DNA from 3 places in the Zoogloea sp. GDB6 genome. Region 2 is predicted to be linked to each of the others. Evidence: predicted binding sites of a transcription regulator. Region 2 holds the regulator's gene; each other region holds the start of a gene.

Region 1 (6,848 bases), 1.5 Mb from region 2:
CAGCCAGCCGACGGCGATGCGCCCATTGGTGGAATCCAGGATGCCCTTCGCCTCCAGCGCGCGCAGCAGCACGACAGTACTGGCCACCGACAAGGCCAGCCCGAACACCACCGATTCACCCACCGGCCAGCCCCACCATACGGCCATCGCCGCGCCGAGGCCGGTGGCCACCGCAATCTGCACGACGGCACCGGGCACCGCGATCTTGCGCACCGCCAGCAGGTCGTCGAGGGAGAAATGCAGGCCGACGCCGAACATCAGCAGCATCACCCCGATCTCGGCCAACTGGCCGGCCAGCGGAAGGTCGGCGACGAAACCGGGCGTGCCGGGGCCTATGGCCACGCCGGCGAGCAGGTAGCCGACCAGCGGAGGCATGCGCAGGCGAGTGGCCACCAGGCCGAGGACCATGGCCAGGCCGAGGCCGGCAGCGATGAGGGCGATCAGGGAGACGTTATGGGGCATCGGCAGTCAGCAGGGGGGCGGTTTAAAGGGCATGCAGGTTCGACGCCACGTCGGCGTGGCGGTTCGGCGATTCGGAAAATTTATGCTGCGTTGTGTCAGAACGCGCCCATCGCCAGCCCGGTGGCGAAGGCGGCGCCGAGTTCCTCGCCCTTGGCGAGTTCGTCGGTGGGAACGTGCTTGGGTGCCAGGATGTCTTCCGGCGTCTGTGCGTGGGTACACACGATCAGCGGCGGGGCGATGTCGCGCAGGCGCCAGCCGGTGGCGATGCGGGCGATCTGGCGGGCGGCGTTGCTGCCGTCGCTACCCGCGCATATTACCGCGGCGTAGGGCCGGCCGTTGATGCGATCGAGGGCGCCGTAGTAGCTGCGGTCGAAAAAATCCTTCATCAGCCCGGCGATCGCAGCGAGATTCTCTGGCGTTGCGAAGACATACCCGTCGGCAGCCAGCAGGTCGTCGGGGCCCGCCTCGGGGGCGCGCAGCAGGCGCGTGTCGATATCGGGCTCGCCCGCGGCGCCGCGGGCGACGGCGTGGATCATCTGCTCGGTGGCGCCGGTCCATGAGTGATAGACGAGCAGCAGGGTCTTGCGGGCGGTGGCGGTCATTGTCGAAAGGCGTCGGGAGGCCTTTCGAGACTAGGCGGGTGCTCCGTATCGGTCAATGCCGTCGGTCAATCCCACATGGAGCGCATGCGGGCGGCCAGGTCCACCGCTGCCTGGCGGGTTTCGGCCTTGGCTGGCGTGTCGGGTGTGGCCTCGGGCCAGGTGCAGGTCTCGAAGCGGTCGAGCAGGCGGTTGGGAATGAAGCGCGTGCGGCTGGCGTACACGTGGCGGTCGCCGGTGGAGGACTGGCCGCTGACGTAGAAGCGCTGCGGTACGTAGAGGTCGAGATGGTCCTTGGCGCGGGTCATCGCCACGTAGAGCAGGCGCATCTCCTCCTCGATCTCCCGCTCGCTGCCGGTAGCGAGATCGGACGGCAGGCAGCCGTCCACCGCGTTGAGCAGGGACACCGCCGGCCACTCGCGGCCCTTGGCCGAGTGGATGGTGGACAGGATCAGGTAGTCCTCGTCGAGCAGCGGCTTGCCGGACTCGTCGCTGGTGGCGTCGGGCGGGTCGAGGGTCAGCTCGGTGAGGAAGCGTTCCTGGCTCGGGTAGGTGGCGGCGATACGCCCCAGTTGCTGGATGTCGGCCTGGCGCACGCTGAAATCCTCGAACAGGCGCTCCATCTGGCCTTCGTACCATAAGGCCAGTTTCTCGACGGGCGTGGGCCAGGCGCCGGCCTCGGCCAGCCCTTCCACCAGCGCGGCGAATTCCTGCCAGTGCAGGCGGGCGCTGTCGGGCACCGGCTGTTCGGCGAGCAGCAGGCAGCCCGGCGGGGCGGCCTGCAGGTTGTCGAGGATGCGCCCGGCGGACTTGGGGCCGAGGCCGGGCAGCAGCTGGATGGCACGGAAGCCGGACACCCGGTCGCGGGGATTCTGCGCCCAGCGCAGGATGGCCAGCACGTCCTTGACGTGGGCGGCTTCGAGGAATTTGAGCCCGCCGAACTTCACGAAGGGGATGTTGCGGCGGGTCAGCTCGATCTCCAGGCGCACGCTGTGGTGGGCAGCGCGGAACAGCACTGCCTGGGCCTTGAGCTTGAGGCCACTTTCCCGGCGCGCGAGGATGCGTTCGACGACGCCGGCGGCCTGGTCGGCCTCGTCGCGGACGCTGATCAGGCGCGGCTTCTCGGCCGAGGCGCGTTCGCTCCACAGGTCCTTGCAGAAACGCTCTTTCGCCTGGCCGATGACGCCGTTGGCGGCGGCCAGGATGGGCTGCGTGGAGCGGTAGTTGCGGTCCAGCGTGAGCTGGCGGGCCGGCGGATCGAAGTGGCCGGGGAAGTCGAGGATGTTGCGGATCGTTGCGCCGCGGAAGCTGTAGATGGACTGGGCGTCGTCGCCGACCACGGTGAGGCCGCGGCCGTCCGGCTTGAGGGCGAGCAGGATCTCGGCCTGCAGGCGGTTGGTGTCCTGGTATTCGTCCACCAGCACGTGGCTGAAGCGTGCTCCCACGTCGGCGGCCAGCTCCGGCACGCCGACCATCTGGGCCCAGTAGAGCAGCAGGTCGTCGTAGTCGAGCACCTGCTGGGCCTGCTTGGCGGCCACGTAGGCGCGGAACAGGGCCTTCAGCTCGGTGGCCCACTCGGCGCACCACGGGAAGGTGGACAGCAGCACGTCGGTCAGCGGCGCGCGGGTATTGACCACCGCCGAGTAGATGGACAGGCAGGTGCCTTTCAGCGGGAAGCGCTTGCCCTTGGCCGACAGGCCCAGCTCGTGGCGGACCAGGTTGATAAGGTCGGCCGAGTCTTCCCGGTCGTGGATCGTGAACGCCGCGTCGAGGCCGATGGCGCCGGCGTATTCGCGCAGCAGCCGCGCGCCGACGCTGTGGAAGGTGCCGGCCCACGGGAAACCGGTGGCGGCCAGCTGGGCGTGGCGCGGCGAGACCTGGGCGGCGATGCGCTGCACGCGTCGGGCCAGCTCGTCGGCGGCCCGGCGGGAGAAGGTCAGCAGCAGGATGCGGCCCGGGTCGGCGCCGTGGGCCAGCAGATGGGCGACCCGGTGGGCGAGGGTGTTGGTCTTGCCCGACCCGGCGCCGGCGATGACCAGCAGCGGCCCGTCGCCATCCGGTGTGCCGACGCCGTGGGTGGCGGCCTGGCGCTGGACGTCGTTGAGCTTGACCAGGTAGGCGGGGATGGCTGCGTCTGTCACGCCGCTCATCGGAGGGCACTCCCTGCAGCTGATCGCTGGGCGGCGGCAGCGGCTGACGAAGGGAGGGCGTTGTGGTGCGGGGAAGGGATGTGGTGCAGGGGCATGGTGGTCTCGCTTTGGCTGTAATTGTATACAGCTTGGTAATGGCCGCAAGCGCTTGGGAAATGGGAGTGGGGGGATGGGCGATGCGATGTGGCGACAAGGCCGCCATGGCGTTTGCCGTGGCGTGAGCTCGCCCGTGGTCTCCGACGGGCGAGGAGAAGGCCTGCCCAGGCCTGCTACCATCCGGCCCATGAGCCTCTACCAGAATCTCGCCGAGCAGACCGCCCGCCTGATCGCCGACGGCGTGCTGCGCCCCGGCGACCGCCTGCCGTCGGTGCGGCAGGCCTGCAAGAGCCACGGCATTGCGCCTGTGACGGTGACCCAGGCCTACGCGCTGCTGGAGAGTCGCGGCCTCGTCGAAGCGCGCCCCAAGTCGGGCTATTTCGTGCGGGCGCGGCTGGGCCAGCGCCTGGCCGAGCCGGAGATGACCCACCCGGTCGGCCACTCGACGGCGCTGGAGGTCAGCGACTTCATCTTCCAGATCCTCGACAGCGTCAAGGACCCGGCGGTGGTGCCCCTCGGCTCCAGTTTCCCCAGCCCCTACCTGTATCCCCTCGACAAGCTGGGGCGTTGCCTGGCCGCCGCTGCGCGCCACCTCGACCCGCTGGCCACCGTCACCGACCTGCCGCCGGGCAACGACGAGCTGCGCCGCCAGCTGGCCCTGCGCTACCTGGCCCACGGCGCGTCGGTGGCGCCGCAGGAGATCGTCATCACCTCCGGTGCGATGGAAGGGCTGAATCTGTGCCTGCAGGCGGTGACGCGGCCGGGCGACCTGATCGCTATCGAGTCACCGACCTTCTACGCCGGCCTGCAGGCTGCCGAGCGGCTGGGCCTGAAGGTCATCGAGATCCCCAGCCACCCGCGCGAGGGCGTCAGCCTGCCAGCGCTGGAGGACGCGCTGCGCCATCATCCGGTGAAGGCCTGCCTGTTCATGCTCAACTACGCCAACCCCACCGGCGCGCGGGTGCCCGACGAGCGGCGGCAGGCGCTGGTGGAGCTGCTCGATCGCCACGACGTGCCGCTGATCGAGGACGACGTGTATGCCGAGCTGCACTTCGGCGCCGAGGCGCCGCTGTGCACCAAGGCGGTAGATCCGAACGGGCGCGTCATGCATGTGTCGTCCTTCTCCAAGTGCCTGGCGCCGGGCTACCGCATCGGCTGGGTGGCGGCGGGGCGCTACGCGGCGGCGATCCAGCGCCAGAAGCTGTCCCTGAGCCTGGCGACGACGGTGCCGGTACAGATTGCGCTGGCCGACTACCTGAAGCACGGCGGCTACGAGAAGCACCTGCGCCAGCTGCGCGGCACGCTGGCGGCCCAGGAGGCGGCGCTGGTGGCCGCCGTCGAAACCCACTTCCCGGCCGCCACGCGGCTGGCGCGGCCCCAGGGCGGCTACTTCCTGTGGCTGGAGCTGCCGCGGGGCACCGATGCCCTCGAGCTGCACCGACTGGCGCTGGAGCAGGGCATCAGCATCGCGCCGGGGCCGATCTTCTCGGCCAAGCGCGAGTTCGGTCACTGCATCCGCCTCAACTTCGGCCATCCCCTCGGCGAGCGGGGGCGGGCAGCGGTCGCCACCCTGGGGGCGCTGTTGTAGCGGCAGAAATTCTGTACCTATTAAAAACACGACAGGCTGAATCTGTTTCCATTTGGCGCCGGGTGATCTACTCCCGGTCCAGGAGGAATACCCAGATGAACAAGCCTGTCAGCAAGGTCCGCGAAGCCAAACTGGAGTTGTACCGCAAGAAGGGAAAGATCCACGCCCGCGAGGTGCGCGGCCGATTCAACACGATCCGCTGGGCGATGGTGTGGTTCACCCAGCTGGTCTTCTACGGGGCCTGCTGGCTCCAGTGGGGCGGCCGCCAGGCCGTGCTGTTCGACATTCCCCACGAGAAGTTCTACCTCTTCGGCCTGGTGCTGTGGCCACAGGATGCGCTGCTGCTGGCCATCATGCTGATCCTCGCAGCCACCGGCCTGTTCCTCGTCACCGCGCTGGCGGGGCGGCTGTTCTGCGGCTTTGCCTGTCCGCAGACGGTCTATACGGAAATCTTCATGTGGATCGAGGCCAAGGTCGAGGGCGACCACCTGGCCCGCCTGAAGCTCGACCAGGCCCCGCCGAGCCTCGGCAAGCTGGCCCGGCGCGGCACCAAGTACGCGCTGTGGGGGCTGGTGGCGGCGTGGACGGCGATCAGCTTCGTCGGCTACTTCACGCCGATCCGCGAGCTGCTGCCGGCGCTGGCGGGCTGGAACGTCGGCCCGTGGGAAGGCTTCTGGCTGATCTTCTACGGTTTGTTCACCTACGTGCAGGCCGGCTTCGCCCGTGAGGCGGTGTGCCAGCACATGTGCCCGTACTCCCGTTTCCAGGGCGTGATGTTCGACAGCACCACCCGCACCGTCAGCTACGACGTGGCCCGCGGCGAGCCGCGCAAGGGCGCGGCCGCGTTGAAGGCGGCGGGGCAGGGCGCCGGGCAAGGCGCAACGCAGGGCAAGGGCGACTGCATCGACTGCGGCATCTGCGTGCAGGTCTGCCCGACCGGCATCGACATCCGCGACGGCCTGCAATACCAGTGCATCAACTGCGGCCTGTGCGTGGATGCCTGCGATGACGTGATGGCCAAGGTCGCCAAGCCCGTTGGGCTGATCCGCTTCGCGTCGGAGCAGGAACTGGCTGGCCAGCCCCCACGCAGTGGGCGGCCGCGGCTGGCGGTGTATGGCGGGTTGATCGGGGTCTTCGTGGCCCTCGGCGCCTGGACCCTCAGCGAGCGTTCGCTGCTGCTGGTGGACGTGCTGCGCGACCGGGGCAGCCTGTCGCGGGAGACCGCCGAAGGGCTCATCGAGAACGCCTACACCCTCAAGTTGATGAACCTGGCCGAGGAAGACCGCGACTTCGACGTGGCGGTGAGCGGCCTGCCCGGCATCCAGCTGGTCGGTGCGAGCCACTTCAGCGGCGAGGCCGGCGGCATCCGCGAAGTCCATGTGACCGTCGCCGCGCCGCCCGACGCCGCCAAGCCCGGCGCCAGCCCGATCGCCTTCCTGATCAAGGCCCGCCAGGACCCCGACACCCAGGTCAGCGAGAAGAGCACCTTCGTGCTGCCCTGAGCCCCGCCCGAGAACAGAGACCATGTACCGCTACAACGAAACCGACCAGCGCCTGGTGGATGACCGGGTCGTCCAGTTCCGCGACCAGATGGCGCGCTTTCTCGACGGGCGCCTGGCGGAGGACGAGTTCCGCCCGCTGCGCCTGCAGAACGGCCTCTACATCCAGCGCCACGCGCCGATGCTGCGGGTCGCCATCCCCTACGGCACGCTGGCGGCCTACCAGCTGCGCAAGCTGGCCGACATCGCGCGCCGCTACGACCGGGGCTACGGCCACTTCACGACGCGCAGCAACATCCAGTTCAACTGGGTGCGCCTGGAGGAGACGCCGGACATCCTGGCCGAACTGGCCGCCGTGCAGATGCATGCGATCCAGACCTCCGGCAACTGCATCCGCAACATCACCACCGACCAGTTCGCCGGCGTGGCCGCCGACGAGCTGTTCGACCCGCGC
Region 2 (6,848 bases):
TGACTGTCGGGTCTCCCCCGGATAAGTCTGGCGACACACGTCCATGGCCTGGCTGCAGCGGGGATGGAAATGGCAGCCGGCCGGCGGGGCCAGCGGGGACGGCAGATCTCCGCGGTTCTCTCCGGTTGCGGGCAGCACGGCCACTTCGCGGCCATCCACCCGCGGCACGGCGGCCAGCAGCATGCGCGTGTAGGGGTGGCTGGGCGCTCGCAGCACTTCCTCCACGCTCCCCTGCTCGACGATCCGCCCCAGGTACATCACCGCCACATGGTGGGCGAGATAATCCACCACGGCCAGGTTGTGGGTGATGAACAGATAGGACAGGCCGTATTCGGCCTGCAGCTCCCGCAGCAAGTTGAGGATCTGCGCCTGCACGGACACATCGAGGGCGCTGGTCGGTTCGTCGCAGACGATCAGCTTCGGCGCTACGGCCAGCGCGCGGGCGATGGCGATGCGTTGCCGCTGCCCGCCCGAGAACTCATGGGGAAAACGATCGCGCATTGCCGGGTCCAGCCCCACCCGCTTGAGCAGGGCGTCGATCCGGGCCGCGCGCGCTTCGGCGGTCTTCTCCACCTTGAGAGCCTCCATCCCCTCCTCCAGGATCTCGCCGACCCGCATGCGCGGGTTGAGGGAGCTGAAGGGGTCCTGGAAGATCATCTGCAGATCCCGCCGCAGGGGCTGCCACTCGCGGGGACTGAGGCCGAGCAGCTCGTGGTCGCCGTAACGGGCTGAACCCCCGGTGGCTGGCAGCAGGCTTAGCAGCGCCTTGCCCGCGGTGGTCTTGCCGCAGCCGGACTCGCCGACGAGGGCCAGGGTTTCCCCGGCCGGCACCTTCAGCGACACCCCGTCCACGGCCTTGACGTGGCCGACGACCCGGCGGAACAAGCCCTTGCGGACCGGGAAATGGACTTGCAGGCCTTCCACCTCCAGCGCCCCGCCGGCCGTGGCCGGGCCCGCGGCGCCGGACTCAAGGCCGGCCGGCAACTCCGGCAGCCAGCCAATCGGCGCGGCCGGATCGTACAGGTGGCAGCGCACGGTCTGATGGCCGACCGTGTACATGGCCGGCTCCACCTGGCGGCACAGGTCCTGCGCCTGGGGGCAGCGGTCGGCAAAGCGGCAGCCCTGCCGATGGGCGCCGAGACGGGGCACCTGGCCGCGGATGGTCTCCAGCGCCCTGCCCCGCTGGGCCTGGGTGGGCAGGGCCGCGAAGAGCTTGCGGGAATACGGGTGCAGTGGCGCGCGGAAGAAGTCCTCCCGTTCGCCGGTTTCCACCAGTTCGCCGGCGTACATCACGCCGACCCGGTGAGCCATGCGCGCCACCACGCCCAGATCATGGGTGATCAGCAGCATGCCCATGCCACGCCGCGCCTGCAGGTCGGCGAGCAGCTCCAGCACCTGGGCCTGGATGGTCACGTCCAGCGCGGTGGTGGGCTCGTCGGCGATCAGCACCTCCGGGTCGCCCGCCAGCGCAATGGCGATCATGACGCGCTGCTTCATGCCGCCGGACAGCTGGAAGGGGTATTCGGCGAGACGCCGGCGCGCGTCGGGGATGCCGACCGCGTCGAGCAGGCGCTCCGCCTCGTCCCAGGCCGGCTTGCCGTGCATGCCGCGGTGACGGACCAGCACTTCGCCGATCTGGTCGCCGACCGTCATCACAGGATTGAGGCTGCTGGCCGGCTCCTGGAAGATCATCGCCAGCCGGCGGCCCCGGATGTCGCGCATCCGCACTTCAGGCAGGCTCTGCAGCGCTTCGCCGCCGAGCCTGACGCTGCCGTTCGAGATCCGGCCGCCGCTCGGCAATAGCCGCATGCAGGCCAGCGCGGTCATCGACTTGCCGCAGCCGGATTCGCCGACCAGCGCCAGCGTACGCCCCGCCGCCACCTCGAAGCTGATGCCATCCACCGGGCGGACGCGCTTGCCGGCGTTCCCCAGTTCGACCTGCAGGCCATCCACCTGCAACAGCGCCTGATTGTCCGAGTCCAATCCATTCATTCCAAAAAAAACGGACCGCAAAGCGGCCCGTTCAGCGAGTACGGTTTGGCCGGCACCGGAATGCACCCGGCGCGCCGACCACCGGGCTCATCAGTGGTGATGGCCGCCTTCGCCATGGACGTGGCCGTGGCCGATTTCTTCGGCGCTGGCTGCACGCACGCTCTTGACGGTGATGTCGAAGATCAGCGCGGTGCCGGCGAGGGGATGGTTGCCATCCACCACGACCTTGCCGTCGGCGATGTCGGTGATGCGGTAGACCATTTCGTCCTCGCCATCTTCACCGACGCGCTCGAAAGACATACCGACTTCGATGTTGTCGGGGAACAGGCTGGCGTCTTCCACCAGCACCAGTTCCTCGTCGTATTCGCCAAAGGCGTCTTCCGGCTGCAGCTTGACCTTCAGGCTGTCACCGCTGTTCTTGCCGTGCAGGGCTTCCTCGATCACGGTGAAGATGCCGTCGTAACCGCCATGCATGTACACCAGCGGGTGCTGGCCGTCGTCGATCACGTTGCCATCCGGGTCGGTAACCTTGTAGTCAAGCGTGACGACCGTGTTCTTGGCGATTTCCATTTACATTCCTTGAGTTGAGTTGCTTTATCAGCTGGAAGACTTCGGCGGCATGGCCGCGCGGATTCACATCGTGCAGCACATGCTGCACCACCCCGTCGCTGGAGATGATGAAGGTCGAGCGGCGCACGCTGCGCTTGGCAACCCCATCGACCACGGCCGACAGCCACACACCGTACAGGCGGCAGACCTCGCCGTCCTCGTCGGACAGTAATCCCACCGACAGGCCGTGCTGGTCGCGGAAATCGGCATGGGTCAGGCAGTCGTCGGGACTGATGCCGATCACCATGCAGCGTTCCTGCTCGAAGTCGGCATCGTGGTCGCTGAAGTCGATGGCCTGGCGCGTGCAGCCGGGAGTGTTGTCACGGGGATAGAAGTACAGGACTACGTGTCTGGAACCCAGTACCGACGCCAGATCGAACATCTCCATGTCGGCATCGGGCAGGGAAAAGAGCGGAGCGGGCGAGCCTTCAGAAGGCGACGCGGGCGAGTCGGAGGATTCTAACCGAGCAGCGCCGAGAACTCTACCCGAAGCGTGTTGCGGACTGACGAACATGGGCATCTCTCCTCCGGGGGCTGGGCTCTCGCGAACCCGTGCGGGTTGGGGTGAAATCTATCTATGTGGCGTGCCTTGTCTGCGAAATCTGTTGGCTGGTGTTCCGGATGCCAGCTTGCCACACCTGCATCAATCAGGAGAAGGCATGCTCTTGAATGGATAGTCCACCGAGGGCGGGGGCTCAAGTCATTTATGCCCGGAGCCTGCAGTTTGTCACGCCTCCCGAAGCCCGGCTCCCGGCTGACAAAGGCTCGCCCGGCTTGTCATCCGTCGAAACCTGTATAAAATTACACAAGACTCACAGGAGCCCTCCAATGTCCGACAATCTCACCCCCCGCCAACAGGAAATCCTCCAGCTGATCCGCGACACCGTGGAGCAGGAAGGGCGTCCGCCGACCCGGGCCGAGATCTGCACCGCCTTCGGCTTCCGCTCCCCCAACGCGGCGGAAACCCATCTGCGCGCCCTGGCCGCCAAGGGCGCCATCTCCCTGGAAGAAGGCCGCGCCCGCGGCATCCGCCTGAAGGAAGGCCTCGGCCTGCCGCTGATCGGGCGGGTCGCCGCCGGCAGCCCCATCCTCGCCGCCGAGCATGTGCAGGGCCGCTACCAGGTGGACCCGGGCCTGTTCTCCCCGCGCGCCGATTACCTGCTGATGGTGCGCGGTCTCAGCATGCGCGACGCCGGCATCCTCGACGGCGACCTGCTGGCCGTCCATCGCACCACCGAGGTCCGGGACGGGCAGATCGTCGTCGCCCGCGTGGAGGACGAAGTCACCGTCAAGCGCCTGGCCCGCAAAGGCCCCATCGTCGAGCTGCTGCCGGCCAACCCGGACTTCGAGCCCATCGTCGTGGACACCCGCAACGACCAGCTGGAAATCGAAGGCATCGCCGTCGGCCTGATCCGCAACGACAGCTTCTGACCCACCGGCATCGCCTGAACCACGCCATGGCCGCCCCCGCCTTATCCCTAAATCACCTGGTCTGGCGCGGCGACCGGCTGGCCACGCCAGCCTTGCCGGGGCGGCCGACCGGTCATGCCGCACTCGACGCAGTCCTGCCGGGCGGTGGTTGGCCCCTCGCCGCGCTGAGCGAACTGCTGCTGCCCCGTAATGGCATCGGCGAACTGGGTTTGCTGCTACCCCAGCTCGCCAATGTGCCAGCCGGCCGCTGGGCGGCCTGCATCGCCCCGCCCGGCCTGCCCTATGCGCCAGCCCTCGCCGCCGCTGGCGTGCCCCTCGAGCGCCTGCTCATCGTACAGGCCGAGAGCCCGGCCCACGCCCGCTGGGCGGCCCGTCAGGCCCTCGACTCCCGCAGCTGCGAGGTGGTCCTGCTATGGCTGGCCGACGCCGACATGGGCGCGCTGCGCCGCCTGCAACTGGCCGCCGAGGAAAGCGGCACGCCGCTGATCCTGCTCCGCCCCGAAAGCGCGGCCCACCAACCTTCCCCGGCCGTCCTGCGGTTGGCGCTCAGCCCCTGCCGCGGCGGCCTCGGGATCCGCATCCTCAAGCGCCGCGGGCCGCAACTGGCCGCCCCCCTGGCGCTCGAACTCCCGTGGCCAGGCGGTGGCACACGGCCCGACTGCGGCCTCGAACATCCTTCGACGGCAACGATCGATCCGCAGCCCTCCTCCCCCTCCGGCAAGCATGCTCTGGTGCGCCCTTTACCTCCCCGATCTGCCCCTCCAGGTCTTCACGCGGGGGCGCAGTGAGGCCGCCCCGCTTGCGGTCCTCGATGGCCACCCTCGCCGGCGGGTGGTGGCCGCGGATCCAGCGGCAGTGGCGCGCGGCGTGGAGCCAGGGCTTGGGCGGGCCAGCGCACTGGCCATAGTGCCGGCGCTGTGCCTGGTCGACCGGCAGCCGGCCCTCGAACACGCGGCGCTGATCGACATCGCCACCTGGGCCGGACGTTTCACTCCCGCCATCAGCCTCGACCCGCCCCACGCCATCCTGCTGGAAGTGGAAACCTGTCTGCGCCTGTTCGGCGGACTCGTTCCGCTGGGCCAGCAGATCACCCAGGGAATCGAAGACCTGGGCTTCCACGCCCACCTGGCCATCGCGCAGACACCGCTGGCCGCCCGCTGGCTGGCCCGCTTCGACAGCGCTGATGACGTGGGCGCACCGCTTGCCAGCAGGCTCGACCCACTGCCGCTGATCGCCCTCGCCGACGGCACACCGGTCGGCCCCGACAGCCTGGACCTGCTCACCGGCACCGGCCACGTCACCCTGGGAGAAGTGCGCCACCTGCCGCGCCACGGTCTGGCCCGGCGCCATGCCCAGGCGGTCACCGACGCCCTCGATCGGGCTTATGGGCGCATCCCCGATCCACGTCCGTGGTTCAAGCCGCCCGAACGCTATGCGTCCCGCCTGCCGCTGCCGACCCCGTCCGACCAGGTGGACACCCTGCTGTTCGCCACCCGCCGCCTACTCGCCGGCCTGGCCGGCTGGCTGGACGCCCGTCAGGCCGGCATCGAGCGTTTCACGTTGGTCCTGGAGTTCGAGCGCAACAGCCAGGCGCCGGAAGCGCCGCTCGAAATCGTGCTGGGCACCCTCTCCCAGGACATGCAGCGCTGCCAGCTGCTGGCCCGCGAGCACCTGAACCGCCTGCCCCTGCCGGCCGCCGTCGACGCCTTGCGGCTCACTGCCGACGAGCCCCGTCCGCTGGCGCCGCCCGCTGGCGAACTCTTTCAGGGCGATGACGGCCAACCGGGCGACGCGGGCCTGTTGCTGGCCACCCTGCGGGCACGCCTCGGCGACCAGGCCGTGCGCTGCCTCGCCCCCCACCCCGATCATCGCCCCGAAAAGGCCTGGCGCTGGGTCGAACCCCAGCCCCGGGAGCGCAGCCGTAGCCGACAAGAGCCGCCGACACTGCCGGCTTCACCGCGCCCCTTATGGCTGCTGCCGGAGCCCCGTCCGATTCCGGCCCCGCCGCCGTGGTCGCTCCTCGCCGGTCCGGAACGCATTGAATCCGGCTGGTGGGACGGGCCTGAGGCCACGGTACGCCGGGACTATTTCGTCGCCCGCAGCCAGGACGGCGGCCTGGCCTGGGTCTTCCGGGACGGTGTCGCCCCCCATTGCTGGTATCTCCACGGCCACTTCGCCTGAGAGCCGTCGACACGGCTGGGCTAGACTACGCGGCTCATGAAATCGCCCTCCTCATCCTCCCTCGTCCGGCGCATCCTCGAACTCGCCTGGCCGGTACTCGTCGCCCAGCTGTCGTCCATGACCCAGATGGTCAGCGATACCGTCCTGAGCGGTCACTATGGCACCACCGACCTGGCCGCTGTCGCAGTCGGCAGCGGCATCTACATCTCCATCGTGATGCTGCTGGTCGGCATCCTGCAGGCCGTCTCACCGACCGTCGCCCATCATGTCGGCGCGGCGCGCCACCAGGACATCGCCCCGACCCTCCAGCAGGGCTTCTGGCTGGCCCTGCTGCTGGCCGTTCCCGGCGTAGTGCTGCTCACCCGGCCGGACTGGCTGATGCAGTTCAGCGAGATGAGCCCCGAGATCGAAGCCCGCGCCCGCGATTACCTGGGCACCATCGCCTGGGGCCTGCCGGCGGTACTGCTGTACCGTACCTTCTATGCCTTCACCAATGCGCTGGGGCATAGCCGGGTGCTGATGGTGATCAGCCTGGTCACCACCGCAGTACACATCCCGCTGTCGTGGGCGCTGGTCAATGGCCACCTCGGCATGGCGGCCCTCGGCGGCACCGGCTGTGCGGTGTCCAGCGCGGT
Region 3 (6,848 bases), 870 kb from region 2:
GCTCCTGAGAATCGGACGAAGCCCATGACTCTAACCTGCCCAAGGTTGCAGAGCAACACATGGAGCGTGTCAGACAATCCACAAAATCTGTGGATAACTTTGTGGATTGATGCCAAGGGCGGGCGCTAAACCCGTAGTTTGTAAGGACTTTTAGTGGTCGGGTCAAAAATGAGGCGACATACACATATATTATAAATCAATCACTTACAAGTTTATCGGCAAGTCAAGGGTCTGAACTGGATTTTTTTACCCTGCCATGGGCGGGATGTGGATTCCGTTAGAATTCGCCCCCATGAACACCCCGCAAAGCAGCACCAAAGTCAACTCCGGCGAAGTCGTTTCCGTATCCTGGCTCAACCGCGCGGCCCGCGAAGCGCTGGAAGGCAGCTTCCCCTTGCTGTGGGTCGCCGGTGAGGTTTCGACCCTCACCCGCGCCGCCTCCGGGCATGTGTACTTCACGCTCAAGGACGACCAGGCGCAGGTGCGTTGCACCATGTGGCGCAACCGCGCCCAGCTGCTCGGCTTCCGCCTGGAACACGGCATGCGCGTCGAAGTGCGCGCGCTGGTAACGCTGTTCGAAGCCCGCGGGGATTACCAGCTGAATATCGAATCCATTCGCCAAGCCGGCGTGGGGAATCTCTACGAGGCCTTCCTGCGTCTGAAGGCGCGCCTCGAGGCGGAAGGCCTGTTCGATCCGGCCTGCAAGCGATCGCTACCACGCTTTCCGCGGGGCATCGCCGTCGTCACCTCCCCCCAGGCCGCCGCCTGGCGCGACGTCACGGCCGCGTTGGCACGGCGGGCACCGCATGTTCCGCTGAGTCTGTATCCGAGCCTGGTCCAGGGCGCCGACGCACCTGCGCAGATCGCCGCCGCGATCCGCCAGGCGGGCCTCCGCGCCCAGCAGGACGGCAACGACGTGCTGCTGCTGGTGCGTGGCGGCGGCAGCCTGGAAGACCTCGCCGCCTTCAACGACGAGAGCGTCGCCCGCGCCATTCGCGCCTGCCCGTTGCCGGTGGTGGTCGGCGTCGGTCACGAGACCGACGTGAGCATCGCCGACTTCGCCGCCGACCTGCGCGCCGCCACACCGACCGCGGCGGCCGAACTGGTCAGCGCCGGCTACGTGGAAGCACAGGAGGGACTGGAACAACTGGCGCGCCGTCTCAAGCGGGCCATGGAGCGGCGCATAGAGAACGCGGCCCAGCGCGTCGACCGGGCCGCCGCGCGCCTGATCCACCCCCGCCAGCGGCTGCACGCCAGCCGGCTGCAACTGGAAAATCTGCAGCAACGCCTGCAGGCCCGCATCACCCAGCGGATTGCTGCCCAGCGGACACGGGTCACCACACTGGAACTACGCCTGGCCGCCCGCAGACCCGATCTGACCAGCCGGCAACAAAAGCTGAACATGCTGGAGCAAGGGCTGCAGCGGGCCATGCACAAGCTGCTCGCCGATCGCCGGACGCAACTCAACACCCTGGGCCAGCACCTGACCCACCTCGATCCTCGCGGCGTCCTGTCCCGCGGCTACAGCATCACACGGGATGCCTCGGGTCAGATCATCCGCTCCGCCAACGGGCTCGTTCCGGGAGATCTCATCCACGTCGAATTCCACGACGGCGTCGTAGATGCAAAGGTAGACAAGCATTCCGGCTAGTTGCGGTGCAAAATAGCGGGTGGAACCGGCGACCGGATGAGGTACGCCGAGGCCGATTGTGCAGAGAATCCAATCCCGACTAGAATAGTCGGACAATTTCCTATACCCCGGAGAAACAAATGGCTCATACCCTGCCCGAACTGCCCTACGCCAAGAACGCCCTGGTGCCCCACATTTCCGAAGAAACCTTCGAATACCACTACGGCAAGCACCACCAAGCCTATGTGACCAACCTGAACAACCTCATCCCGGGCACCGAGTACGAAAACCTGTCCGTCGAAGAGACCTTCCTGAAGGCCCCGGCCGGTGGCGTCTACAACAACGCCGCCCAAGTCTGGAACCACACCTTCTTCTGGAGCTCCCTCAAGCCGAACGGCGGCGGCGCTCCCGCCGGCGCGCTGGCTGACGCCATCAACGCCAAGTGGGGCTCCTTCGACGAGTTCAAGAAGGCCTTCCAGGCTTCCGCCGTCGGCAACTTCGGTTCCGGCTGGACCTGGCTGGTCAAGAAGGCCGACGGCTCCGTCGACATCGTCAACACCGGTGCTGCCGGCAACCCGCTGAAGAGCGGCGAAGGCAAGCCCCTGCTGACCATCGACGTGTGGGAACACGCCTACTACATCGACTACCGCAACGCCCGTCCCAAGTTCGTGGAAACCTTCCTGAACAGCCTGGCCAACTGGGACTTCGCTGCCGCCAACTTCGCCTGATCGCGAAGCGGCTGCAGCCACCGGGAGCCCGGCGGCCTCACGGTCGCTGCTCCCGAAACAGCCCCGACATCGGTTCACGCCGTGTCGGGGCTGTTCTTTTTGAGCACGTCTTGAAGCACGGAAACATGGCTTGTTGAGCTATCTGTATTTATATACAGTCAACTCATGCCCCAACAGGATCCTCCCGCTTTTGCCGAACTCTGTGCCCGCTCCAACTTCAGTTTCCAGACCGGCGCTTCGCATCCGGAGGAGCTCGTCGAGCAGGCTGTGGCCCTCGGCTATACCGCACTGGCGCTGGCCGACGAATGCTCCATGGCCGGCGTCGTGCGAGCTTACGCGGCCTGGCAGACGCACAAGAAACGGCTGCAGCTGATCGTCGGCACCCGCATCCAGCTCGAGGACGGCCCGCAGCTCGTATTGCTGGCCGAGAACCGGGAAGGTTACGGCCAGCTGTGCCGCCTCATCAGCCAGGGCCGGCTGGCGACGGAGAAGGGCCAGTACCACTTGCACCGGCACGATCTGAACGGCGGTCTCGACCACTGCCTGGCCCTGCTGATTCCGCCGGACACCACCTCCATCACGCTCATGGATGACGCCCGCTGGCTGGCCTCTCTCTTCCCTGGCAGTGCCTGGATCGCCGCCCTCCTCCCGATGGGCGCCGACGACCGCAGCCGGCAAGCGTGGATCGCCGAAGCAGCGCATACCGCCAACATCCCTATCGCCAGCACCTGCGCACCGTTGATGCACCACCCGTCGCGCCAGCCCGTAGCCGATGTGCTGAGCGCCCTGCGCCATCATTGCAGCCTCGACGAGGCCGGCTACCGACTAGGCGCCAACGCCGAACTCCACCTGCAGAGCCGACAACGCCTGGCCCGCCGCCACCCGCCGGAGTGGCTGGCCGAAACATTGGTGATCGCCGCCCGCTGCCACAGCCCGCTCGGCGAACTGGGCTATGAATACCCGGAGGAAATCGTGCCCCCCGACGCCACGGCGGGATCCCATCTGCGTGCGCTGGTGGACGCCGGCCTGCGGCGCCGCTACCCGCCAGCCGCGCATGAGCGGGATCGGGTTCCGGCCGACATCCGCGCCCAAGCTGACAAGGAGCTCGCGCTGATCATCGAACTCGGGTACGAGGCCTTCTTCCTCACCGTCGAGGACATCGTCCGCTTCGCCCGCAGCAAGACCATTCTGTGCCAGGGCCGCGGCTCGGCGGCCAACTCGGTGGTGTGCTACGCGCTGGGCATCACCGAGGTCAAGCCGGAGGAAGGGCATCTGCTCTTCGAGCGCTTCGTGTCCAAAGAGCGCCAGGAGCCACCCGACATCGACGTGGACTTCGAGCACGACCGGCGTGAAGAGATCATCCAGTACATCTACAACAAGTACGGTCGGGACCGGGCCGCCCTGGCCGCCACGGTGATCCGCTACCGTCCCCGCAGCGCCCTGCGCGACGTCGGCCGAGCCCTCGGCTTCGACCTCGGCCAACTGGAACAGCTCAGCCGCCGCCTGGCCTGGTGGGACGGCAGCCGGGTGGCACCGGAACGCCTGCGCGAAGCCGGCCTCGATCCGGACGCGCCGCGCACGCAGTTGCTGCTCGAACTCGCCAACACGCTGGTCGGCTTCCCCCGCCACCTGTCCCAGCACGTGGGCGGCTTCGTGATTTCCCGCGGCCCGCTGGCTGAACTAGTCCCGGTGGAAAACGCCGCCATGGCCGAGCGCACCGTCATCCAGTGGGACAAGGACGACCTGGAAACCCTCGGGCTGCTGAAGGTGGACGTGCTGGCCCTCGGTATGCTGTCGGCGATCCGCCGCAGCCTGGACCTCATCTCACGCTGGCGTGGCCAGCCCTTCACGGTAGCCGACATCCCGCGGGAGCAGGCGCCCGTCTACGACATGCTGTGCGAAGCCGACGCCATGGGCGTCTTCCAGGTGGAGTCCCGGGCCCAGATGAGCATGCTGCCGCGCCTGAGGCCCCGCACCTACTACGACCTGGTCGTCGAGGTGGCCATCGTCCGGCCCGGGCCGATCCAGGGCGGCATGGTCCATCCCTACCTGCAGGCGCGGGAAAAAATCGCCCGCCAGGAGCCCATAGAGTATCCCCGCCCGGAGATCAAGCCGGTTCTGTCTCGTACCTACGGCGTGCCGATCTTCCAGGAACAGGTCATGCAGCTGGCGATGGTCGCCGCCGGCTTCAGCCCCGGCGACGCCGACCAACTGCGCCGTTCCATGGGCGCCTGGGGCCGCCAGGGCGACCTGCAGCACTACCAGCAGCGCCTGACAGCCGGCATGCTCGATCGCGAGTACCCCCTGGAATTCGCCGAGGCGCTATGCCGACAGATCCAAGGCTTCGGCAGCTACGGCTTCCCAGAATCCCACGCCGCCAGCTTCGCACTGCTGGTCTATGTCTCCGCCTGGCTCAAGCGTTTCGAGCCGGCGGCCTTCCTGTGCGGTCTTCTCAACAGCCAGCCGATGGGCTTCTACGGGCCATCCCAGCTGATCCAGGATGCCCGGCGTCACGGGGTCGAAGTCCGCCCGGTCGATGTCAGCACCAGCGAATGGGAATGCACGCAGGAAGCCTCCAGCAGCGCCCCGGACATCCCCGCCGCCCGCCTCGGTCTGCGCCTCGTCAAGGGCTTCAATGCCGCCGCCGCAGAGCGCATCGTCGCCACCAGGCGGGACGGCGCCTTTCTGTCGGTGGACGACCTCACGCGCCGTGCTGGACTCGATCCCGGAGAGCTCCGCGCACTGGCGTCCTCCGGCGCCCTCGCCAGCCTGGCCGGCCACCGGCGCCAGGCCTGGTGGGCCGCCAGTGGCGCCCAGGCGGCTCCCGGCCTGCTCCACCAGGCGCCGCTGGCCGACGACAGCCTCGCCCTGCCCTCCCCCAGCGAAACCCAGGATCTGATCGCCGACTACGCGCGCCTGGGTTTCAGCCTGGGCCGGCATCCACTGCTCTTCCTACGTTCTCGCTTACGGGCCGAGCGCTTCCTGACCGCAGCAGAGATTTCCAACTGCCCGGACCGCAAGCTGGCCCGGGCCGCCGGCATCGTCACCTGTCGCCAGCGTCCGGGCACGGCCAAGGGCACGATGTTCGTCACCATCGAAGACGAAACCGGCTGGATCAACGTCATCGTCCGGCCCGAACTCCTGGAGGCCGAAAGACGAATCCTGCTGGGCACCAGCCTGCTTGGCGTCTATGGACAGATCGTCCGCCAGGACAAGGTGGTGCACCTGCACGCCAAACGGGTCGTAGACCGCTCCGCGCTGCTTGGCCAACTGGCCCCCAAGAGCCGGGACTTTCATTGAATCCCGCCGCCTTTCCGCGGTCTCACTCACACGAAGATTCCAACTCGCCCGGAGTGCCCATGCGTTTCAGCCCCCTGTCCGTAGTGACATTTCTCGTATCCTTCACGCTCCTCCTAACGGGCTGCGCGACCAGCACCATCAAGTCCAGCTGGCGGGATACCAGCGCGCCCGCCATCGTGCCCCACAGGATTGCCGTCTTCGTCTCAGTGAAGGACGACGAAAACCTGCGTAAGATGGCCGAGAACCGGATCGTCCAGCGCATGCCCAAGAGCGTACAGGCCACCGCCGGACACCTGCTCGGTCTCGAACCCCGGCCAGAAACCGACAGCGTCCGCCGGCGCCTGATCGAAGGCGGATTCGACAGTGCCCTCGTCGCCCGCCTGGTGTCCGTGGACAAGACACAGACCGTCGTTCCCCCCCAGACCCAATTCGGGCCCGACCCCTTCTTCTGGCGGATGGGGCCTTACTATCGGCCCTACTACAACCCCTTCTTCACCTACTACCCTTACACCTACGACACTCCCGGCTACACCGTCGACACCACCCGCGTCGTCGTCGAGACCCTGCTGTACCGCCTAGCGGACGCCAAGCCGGTGTGGTCCGCGGTCACAGAATCCATCAATCCGGAATCGTCCATCCGCCTCGTGGATGAGCTGATCGACCTGCTCGGCAAGCGCCTCAGGGACGAAAGACTGCTACCACCAGACTGAGAGCGATCCACTTTTTTCTCCCCGAGCAGCACAAAACACCCCTATTCAGGTCAGGGGCATTGACCATTTCGGGTTCCAGCTTTAACATAGGATTAATTCTCATTTGCGAATGAATCCTGTTTTACATTCGCAAACGCAAGCCAGCCAAGCGATTGGACCCGCCCAGCCAGCCAGCGAAGAGGACACAGCCTGCCCGGCCATCAGGCCGCCCAGGTCACTGCCGACGCCGACTGACTGGAGCCCTTCGATGCACCGCCTCGCCCGGATTACCCTATCCCTGTCCATGACCCTGCTGCTTGCGGCCTGTGGTGGAGGCGGAGGAGGAGGCAGCGGGGGAAGCGGCACAGACACTGCGGCGAGCAACCTGTCCGCAGCCGCCCAACTCGGCGAAAAGCTGTTCAATGACCCGATCCTGTCGAGCACCGGCGCCATGTCCTGCGCCACCTGCCACGTCAAGGCCAACCACTACGCCGCCGCCGA

The links. Region 2 encodes LexA, which represses DNA repair genes until DNA is damaged. Its sites were predicted from a motif close to ACTGTATNTANATACAGT; they were not measured.
Region 1: the regulator LexA is predicted to act here: its motif matches at 3,322-3,339, upstream of AC1PQG_RS05895 (ATP-dependent helicase).
Region 3: the regulator LexA is predicted to act here: its motif matches at 2,500-2,517, upstream of AC1PQG_RS08805 (error-prone DNA polymerase).

Annotation. Positions count from the first base shown of each region.
Region 1 covers NZ_CM161497.1:1,285,342-1,292,189, forward strand. The annotation lists gene AC1PQG_RS05885 (cation:proton antiporter domain-containing protein) at 1-462, opposite strand, end outside; gene AC1PQG_RS05890 (flavodoxin family protein) at 558-1,064, opposite strand; gene AC1PQG_RS05895 (ATP-dependent helicase) at 1,130-3,211, opposite strand; gene AC1PQG_RS05900 (aminotransferase-like domain-containing protein) at 3,495-4,895, shown strand; gene ccoG (cytochrome c oxidase accessory protein CcoG) at 4,991-6,397, shown strand; gene AC1PQG_RS05910 (nitrite/sulfite reductase) at 6,420-6,848, shown strand, end outside.
Region 2 covers NZ_CM161497.1:2,806,576-2,813,423, forward strand. The annotation lists gene AC1PQG_RS12735 (ABC transporter ATP-binding protein) at 1-1,983, opposite strand, end outside; gene AC1PQG_RS12740 (FKBP-type peptidyl-prolyl cis-trans isomerase) at 2,083-2,562, opposite strand; partial or broken gene AC1PQG_RS12745 (peroxiredoxin) at 2,528-3,028, opposite strand; gene lexA (transcriptional repressor LexA) at 3,430-4,032, shown strand; gene imuA (translesion DNA synthesis-associated protein ImuA) at 4,059-4,820, shown strand; gene AC1PQG_RS12760 (Y-family DNA polymerase) at 4,756-6,213, shown strand; gene AC1PQG_RS12765 (MATE family efflux transporter) at 6,250-6,848, shown strand, end outside.
Region 3 covers NZ_CM161497.1:1,939,567-1,946,414, reverse strand. The annotation lists gene xseA (exodeoxyribonuclease VII large subunit) at 293-1,651, shown strand; gene AC1PQG_RS08810 (superoxide dismutase) at 1,771-2,358, shown strand; gene AC1PQG_RS08805 (error-prone DNA polymerase) at 2,524-5,658, shown strand; gene AC1PQG_RS08800 (DUF4136 domain-containing protein) at 5,718-6,368, shown strand; gene AC1PQG_RS08795 (cytochrome-c peroxidase) at 6,616-6,848, shown strand, end outside.